Linked DNA regions of Fodinicurvata sp. EGI_FJ10296. The protein of the gene in region 1 interacts with the protein of each later gene in a pairwise test. Links are inferred from orthologs where the notes say so. Each region holds a gene or a part of one and is shown in the gene's direction. Other genes may lie near its edges.

Evidence for each region. Proteins that work in one complex are often made in the same cells at the same time.
Region 2: the proteins of gyrA (region 1) and gyrB interact in binary tests that used the Escherichia coli proteins (3 or more experiments, as listed by UniProt). The link is inferred for Fodinicurvata sp. EGI_FJ10296 from one-to-one orthologs.

The regions. Positions count from the first base shown.
Region 1 is NZ_JBFCVL010000002.1:290,979-295,472, reverse strand. The notes cover bases 1,130-4,494. They hold gyrA (DNA gyrase subunit A), read left to right. Parts: upstream 1,130-1,477; coding sequence 1,478-4,294; downstream 4,295-4,494. Other genes in these bases: coaD (pantetheine-phosphate adenylyltransferase), read left to right, coding at 4,291-4,494; ABZ728_RS04805 (MATE family efflux transporter), read left to right, coding at 1,130-1,320. Also shown: more of ABZ728_RS04805, read left to right, coding at 1-1,129. UniProt on the Escherichia coli protein: A type II topoisomerase that negatively supercoils closed circular double-stranded (ds) DNA in an ATP-dependent manner to maintain chromosomes in an underwound state.
Region 2 is NZ_JBFCVL010000001.1:600,484-603,619, forward strand. What follows is about bases 85-3,136. They hold gyrB (DNA topoisomerase (ATP-hydrolyzing) subunit B), read left to right. Parts: upstream 85-415; coding sequence 416-2,857; downstream 2,858-3,136. Other genes in these bases: recF (DNA replication/repair protein RecF), read left to right, coding at 85-350; ABZ728_RS02720 (2-enoyl thioester reductase domain-containing protein), read left to right, coding at 3,018-3,136. Also shown: more of recF, read left to right, coding at 1-84. UniProt on the Escherichia coli protein: DNA gyrase negatively supercoils closed circular double-stranded DNA in an ATP-dependent manner to maintain chromosomes in an underwound state.

The DNA.
Region 1 (4,494 bases):
ATCCGCCTCGCGTTTCCCGTGATGGTGGCGCGTGTCGGCGTGCTGTCCATGGCGCTGGTCGATACCGTCATGGTCGGTCGTTTCAGTTCCGAGGAACTGGCCTATCAGTCGATAGGACTGGCGCCGATCAATGCCCTTTATGTCGGCAGCCTCGGCCTGTTGATGGGGACGCTGGTGGTCGCGGCCAATGCCATGGGCCGGGGCCGACCCGAGGAAGCCGGGGCGGCATGGCGCCGGTCGATGCCTTATGCCGCGGCGATCGGGGTGGCCGGCTGGGCGCTGTCGCTCGCCGGCGGCCCTTTCCTGGCCCTGACCGGCCAGTCTGCCGATCTGAGCCGCGGCGGCGGCGAGGTCATGACCGTCATTGGTATCGGCCTGCCGTTTCTGATGATCTACCTGACGACATCCTTCTTCCTGGAAGGCATCGGCCGCCCGATGGCGGGCATGGTGTTCATGATCATCGCCAATCTGCTGAACATCGTGCTCAATTGGGTGCTGGTTTTCGGCGTGGGGCCGATTCCGCCGATGGGGGCAACCGGATCAGCCTGGGCAACCACCAGCCTGCGGATTTTCGGCGCCGTTTTCCTGGTTGCCTTCGTCTGGTTCATGACGGATCGGGACCGTTTTGCCGTCCGCCGTCCTGCCGAGGGTGGCTGGCGTGCCTGGCGGCACCAACGGATGATCGGCTATGCCGCCGGGGCGAGCATCGGCGCCGAAGCCACGGCCTTTTCGATCCTGGGGCTGATGGCGGGCTGGCTGGGCGTCCTGCCGCTGGGCGCATTCTCCATCGCCCTCAATCTGGTCGGTATCGTCTTCATGGTCGCGCTGGGCATCGGTGCGGCGACGGCCGTTCGCGTTGGTAACGCCCATGGACGGCGCGATACCGCCGACATGGTGGTCGCCGGCTGGACGGGCCTGGGGCTGAACACGGTCCTGATGGGCGGCATCGGCGTGGTTTTTGCGGCAATGCCTGTCGCATTTGCCGGGTTCTACTCGACGGACGCCGAACTGCTGGCGCTGACGGCGCCGCTGATCGCCTTTGCCGCACTCGTCCTGGTGGTCGACGGAGGACAGGCCGTGGTTGCCAATGCTCTGCGCGGGCGGGCCGATACCTGGATACCGACGTCGACCCACATTCTGTCGTATTTCGGCGTCATGGTGCCAGTTGGCTACCTTCTGGCGTTTGTGATGGATCACGGTGCCATGGGACTGATGGAAGCGATCCTGGTCGCAAGCATCGTCTCGGTCGGCCTGCTGATCGTCCGCTTTCAATGGCTGGCCGCGCGCGATGCCCGCATCCGCTCGGCCGCCGCCGGGTAACGACGGCAAGGACCCGCTCCCCGCAGCGGTGTCGCAGGCCAGATTGTGGGCTGCTTCCAACTGTGCTAAACCGCGCACGCGGACGAGCGTCGGCGGCGCATTTGCGCCGGTCCGGCGGTGTGTCCCGTGAAGACCAACCGCATTTCAGGGATTTTCCGTGAGCGACACCGTCAATCCGTCACCGCACGAAGCTGTCGGCATCGAAGACGAGATGAAGCGCTCGTATCTCGATTACGCGATGAGCGTGATCGTGAGCCGGGCACTTCCCGATGTGCGGGACGGGCTGAAGCCCGTCCACCGCCGCATCCTCTTCGCGATGAAGGACGGCGGCTACGACAGCACCAAGCCCTTCAAGAAGTCGGCGCGTATCGTCGGTGATGTGATGGGTAAGTACCATCCTCACGGCGACTCGGCGATCTATGACGCCATGGTTCGTATGGCGCAGGATTTCGCGATGCGCCTGCCGCTGATTTCCGGACAGGGCAATTTCGGGTCGATGGACGGCGATCCGCCGGCGGCCATGCGGTACACAGAGGCTCGGCTTGCCAAGGCGGCCGAAGCCATGCTCGACGACATCGACAAGAATACGGTGTCGTACATACCCAACTACGACGAGACGACGCACGAGCCCAGCGTGCTGCCGTCGCGGTTTCCCAACCTGCTGGTGAACGGTGCGGGCGGTATTGCCGTCGGCATGGCGACGAACATTCCGCCGCACAATCTCAGCGAAGTGGTCGACGCCTGCAAGGCGATGATCGACGACCCGGATATCCGCGCGGAGACGCTGCTGGAATTGATTCCGGGCCCCGATTTCCCGACCGGCGGCGTCATTCTCGGCCGCTCTGGAAGCCGCGCCGCGGCCCTGACGGGCCGTGGCAGCGTCGTCGTGCGCGGAAAGGTCGCGATCGAGGACATCCGCAAGGACCGTCAGGCCATCATCGTTACCGAGATCCCCTATCAGGTCAACAAGGCCAAGATGATGGAGCGGATCGCCGAGGTCGTGCAGGAGAAGCAGGTCGAGGGGATATCCGACCTGCGCGATGAGTCCGACCGGGACGGCGTCCGTGTCGTCATCGAGCTGAAGCGCGACGCCAATGCCGATGTCGTTCTGGCCCAGCTCTATCGGTACACCCAGCTTCAGACGTCGTTCGGCGTCAACTGCCTGGCATTGAACGGCGGCCGCCCGGAACTGATGACGACGCGCCAGGTATTGCGCGCCTTCCTGGATTTCCGGGAAGAGGTGGTCATCAACCGGACGATCCATCTGCTCGGCAAGGCGCGCGAGCGGGCGCATACATTGCTCGGTCTCGGGGTGGCGGTCGCCAATATCGACGAGGTCATCACGCTGATCCGTCAGGCGCCCGATCCCCAGACGGCCCGCCAGCAATTGATGGACCGCCGCTGGCCGGCCGGAGATATCGCGCCGCTGATCGAACTCGTCGACGAGCCCGACCGGCCCGTGCACGAGGACGGCACGTATTCCATGTCGGAGACGCAGGCGCGGGCGATCCTGGATCTGCGCCTGCACCGGCTGACCGGCCTTGAGCGTGAGAAAATCAGCGATGATCTTCAGGCGGTCGTCGATCAGATCGCGGAATATCTGGCGATCCTCGGCAACCGCGAAAAGCTGCTGACGATCATCCGCGACGAACTCGACGAGATGAAGGAGAAATTCGGCACGCCGCGGCGCACGGTGATCGAAGAGGCGGAATTCGAGACGGACATCGAGGACCTCATCCAGCGCGAGGACATGGTCGTCACCGTCAGTCACCAGGGCTATATCAAGCGGGTGCCGCTTTCGACCTATCGCGCCCAGAAACGCGGCGGCAAGGGCCGTGCGGGTATGGCGACCAAGGAAGAGGATTTCGTTTCCGATCTCTTCGTCGCCAATACGCATACGCCGATGCTGTTTTTCTCGTCACGCGGCATTGTCTATAAACTCAAGGTCTATCGCCTGCCGCTGGGGAGCCCGACGAGCCGCGGCAAGGCATTGGTCAACATGCTGCCTCTGGACAAGGGCGAGTGGATCACCACCGTCATGCCGATGCCGGAAGACGAGGAAGAGTGGGGCGGTCTGAACGTCGTGTTCGCAACGGCCAGCGGCACTGTTCGGCGCAACCGGTTGTCGGATTTCACCCAGATCAACCGCAATGGCAAGATTGCGATGAAGCTGGATGACGGCGATTCGCTGATTGCGGTCCGCACCTGCCGCGAGGATCAGGATATTCTTCTGGCGACCCGCAACGGTATGTGCATCCGCTTTTCCGTGACCGATGTCAGGGTGTTTTCGGGGCGGACATCCACGGGCGTTCGCGGGATCCGGCTGGCGGACGGCGACCGCGTCATCTCGATGTCGGTGCTGGAAGGCAGCGAGGACAGCGCCGAGCGGCGGCAGGCCTATCTCAAGGGCGCGAATACACTGCGACAGGCCGAAGGCGAGGACGTTGACGGCGAGGACGCACCCGAAGCGGCCGCTTACGAGATCGACCCCGAGACTTTTGCCGCAATGGAAGAGCGGGAGCAGTTTATCCTTACGATCAGCGAGACCGGCTTTGGCAAGCGGTCGTCAGCCTATGCCTATCGCCGGACCGGGCGGGGCGGCAAGGGTATCTGGAACATGCAGATGGGCGAACGCAACAAGGCGATCGCCGCATCCTTCCCCGTCGTCAACGAGGCGGAGATCATCCTCGTTACCGATGGCGGGCAAGTCATGCGATGCCCGGTTGACGATGTCCGTATAGCCGCCCGCAAGACCATGGGTGTGACAGTCTTTCGCGTCGCGCCGGGCGAACGGGTGGTGTCGGTTGCGGCGGTGGTCGATGATGCCGGCGAAGACCAGCCCGAGGACGGCGAGTCGGCCGGAACAGACCCGACCGGGATCGATCCAGCTGGCATCGGCCCAACAGAAATCGGCCCGACAGAAAACAATGAAGAGCCGGAGGACGGCGATACAGGCGGGAGGAACGACGAATGACCCCAAAGCGGCGGGTTGCGTTGTATCCGGGTACGTTCGATCCGATAACGAACGGGCATCTCGACATTATTCAGCGCGGGATGAGCTTGTGCGACGAGCTGATCGTGGCCGTGGCGCGGAATGCCGGGAAAGGGCCGCTGTTTTCGACCGATGAACGCGTCGAACTCGTGCGCGAAGAGGTGGGCCCGCTGGTTCAGGCC
Region 2 (3,136 bases), on another replicon or contig:
CCGGTGGCGCCGCCGATGGTATCCATCGCAGTGATCTTCTGGTAAGTCATAGAGCGAAAGGTGTCGGCGCGGCTCAATGCTCGACGGGAGAGCAAAAAGCGCTTCTCCTCGGGCTGATCCTGGCCAACGCCAGACTTCTCGCAAAGGCGCGCGGCGCTGCACCGATCCTTCTGTTCGACGAAGTGGCGGCGCATCTGGATTCTCGGCGGCGGGCCGCACTTTTTGCCGAGATCAAGGCCTTGGGCGCGCAGGCGTGGTTCACGGGAACCGACGCGGCGCTGTTCGAGGCCATGCGGCCCGAGGCGACGGTTCTGACCGTCGATGACGGCACGATATCTCTGAGTTCCTGATCTGCCGGCTGGCCGGTGATCGGGAAATCAGGGTAACCCTGGAACGTTTGAAACGAGATGATCTTATGGGTGAGCAGGCGGTGAAAGGCTCGGCACAGGCGGCCGCGGACGCATACGGAGCCGATAGCATCAAGGTGCTGCGGGGGCTTGATGCCGTTCGCAAACGCCCCGGCATGTATATCGGCGATACCGACGACGGGTCCGGCCTTCACCATATGATTTACGAGGTCGTCGACAATGCAATCGATGAAGCGCTCGCCGGACATTGCGATACCGTAACGGTTACGTTGAATCCGGATGGTTCGGTGACAGTGACCGATAACGGGCGTGGCATTCCGGTCGGCATTCACGAAGAAGAAGGCATATCGGCGGCCGAGGTCATCATGACCCAGTTGCACGCCGGTGGAAAGTTCGACCAGAACTCGTACAAGGTTTCCGGCGGACTTCACGGCGTGGGCGTTTCGGTGGTGAATGCGCTGTCGGAATGGCTGGAGATGACAATCTATCGCGATGGCCAGGAATGGGTCATCACGTTTGACGATGGCGTGGCGCGAGAGCGGCTGAAGGCCATCGGTCCGGCCGGCGATTCCGCCGGTACCCGGATCGTGTTCAAGCCGTCGGCGGAAACCTTTACGACGCTGGATTTCAATTTCGAGACTCTGGAGCATCGGTTGAGGGAACTGGCGTTCCTCAATTCCGGTGTGACGATCGTCGTCACCGACAATCGGAGCGTCGAGCCCCGCACCGTGACGATGATCTATGACGGCGGCTTGACGGCTTTCGTCAAGTATCTCGACCGGTCCAAGACGGCGATTCACACGCCGCCGATCGTCCTGAGCGCGGAACGCGAAGGCGTCACCGTCGAAGTGGCGATGGAGTGGACCGACGCCTATCACGAGACGATGCTGTGTTTCACCAACAACATCCCCCAGCGCGACGGCGGCACGCATCTGGCGGGATTCCGCGGCGCGCTGACCCGCCAGATCAACGCTTATGCCGCCGATAGCGGTATATCCAAAAAGGAAAAGGTCACCATCGGCGGTGACGACGCGCGGGAGGGTCTGACCTGCGTGCTGTCGGTCAAGGTGCCCGATCCGAAATTCTCCAGCCAGACCAAGGACAAGCTTGTTTCGTCCGAGGTTCGTCCAATCGTTGAAAGCGTCGTGAACGAGGCGCTGTCGACCTGGCTGGGTGAGAACCCCAACGAGGCCCGCAAGGTCATCCAGAAGGTGGCCGAAGCCGCCAAGGCGCGGGAAGCGGCGCGCAAGGCTCGGGAACTGACCCGCAGGAAGACTGTCCTCGACGTCGCATCGCTTCCCGGAAAACTGGCGGATTGCCAGTCTCGCGACCCGGCGGAAAGCGAACTTTTCATCGTCGAGGGCGATAGCGCCGGCGGTTCGGCCAAACAGGCCCGCGACCGCCGGATGCAGGCGATATTGCCGCTCAGGGGCAAAATCCTGAACGTCGAGCGGGCGCGCATTGACAAGATGCTGTCATCGGCGGAAATCGGGACGCTGATCACGGCTCTGGGCGCTGGCATTCGCGACGAATTCAATATCGAAAAGACCCGTTATCACAAGATCATTATCATGACGGATGCCGATGTCGATGGCTCTCACATCCGGACATTGCTGCTGACGTTCTTCTATCGCCAGATGCCCGAGATCATCGACCGTGGCTACCTCTATATCGCCCAGCCGCCGCTCTATCGTGCGCTGCGCGGCAAGCAAGAGCTCTATCTGAAGGACGATGGCGAACTTGAAACCTATCTGATCGATCAGGGCATTCAGGACGCCCGGCTGACTCTGCACGACGGCACCACGCTTACCGGGCAGGATCTGCACGCCGCCGTTCAGCAGGCGCGGGATATCCGGCATCTGATCATGCCGCTTGCCAACAAGGTCGGATCGACGGTCGTGGTCGAAAATGCGGCGATCGCCGGCGCGTTCGATCCCGAGGTGCTGACCGATCAGGCGTCGGCCCAGCCGATCGCCGAGATGATCGGCCGGGTTCTCGATGAACGTTCCCCGGTGCTGGAGCGCGGCTGGCGCGGCATGGCCACCGCCGATGGCGGCTTGCTGTTTACCCGGACGCTGCGCGGCGTGTCGGAATCGCGCCGGCTCGATCCAGCGCTTTCGGGAACCGGCGAAGCCCGGCGCCTGCGGTCCTATCAGGAACAAATGGCGGAGCGCTATGCCGGGCGGGGTGTGTTGTCGACGGGTTCGGCCGATATCGACATCCTGGGGCCGGTCAGCCTGTTTGAGCGGGTTATGGAACTGGGCCGGAAGGGCGTTACCATTCAGCGCTACAAAGGGCTGGGCGAGATGAACCCCGAACAGCTCTGGGAGACGACTCTCGATCCCAACGTTCGGAATCTGCTTCAGGTCAAGGTGAACCACGCTGACGACAGTGAGGAGGTTTTCTCCACGCTCATGGGCGATGTGGTCGAGCCCCGGCGCGAATTCATTCAGGCAAACGCGCTGAACGTATCGAATCTCGACGTTTAGGCGAAATCGGGACGAGCCGAAGAGAGGCGGCTGTCGATGACGCCGCCTCTTTTTTCGCCCGCAAATACAACTTAAAATTGCTTATTGTGGCATTTCATGTAGCTTCGCGAGCAACGCCCGTTGTGGCAACCAGTCCTACCAGCCATCGGAGGGGAATACGATGAGGGCCCTGCAGTTCAGTCGGTACGGCGATCCGCGCGAAGTCCTGAAGGTGGTGGATCTTCCGGAACCGCCACCGCCAGCCGATGAAGAAGCGACCGTGCAGTTGCTGGCGACGCC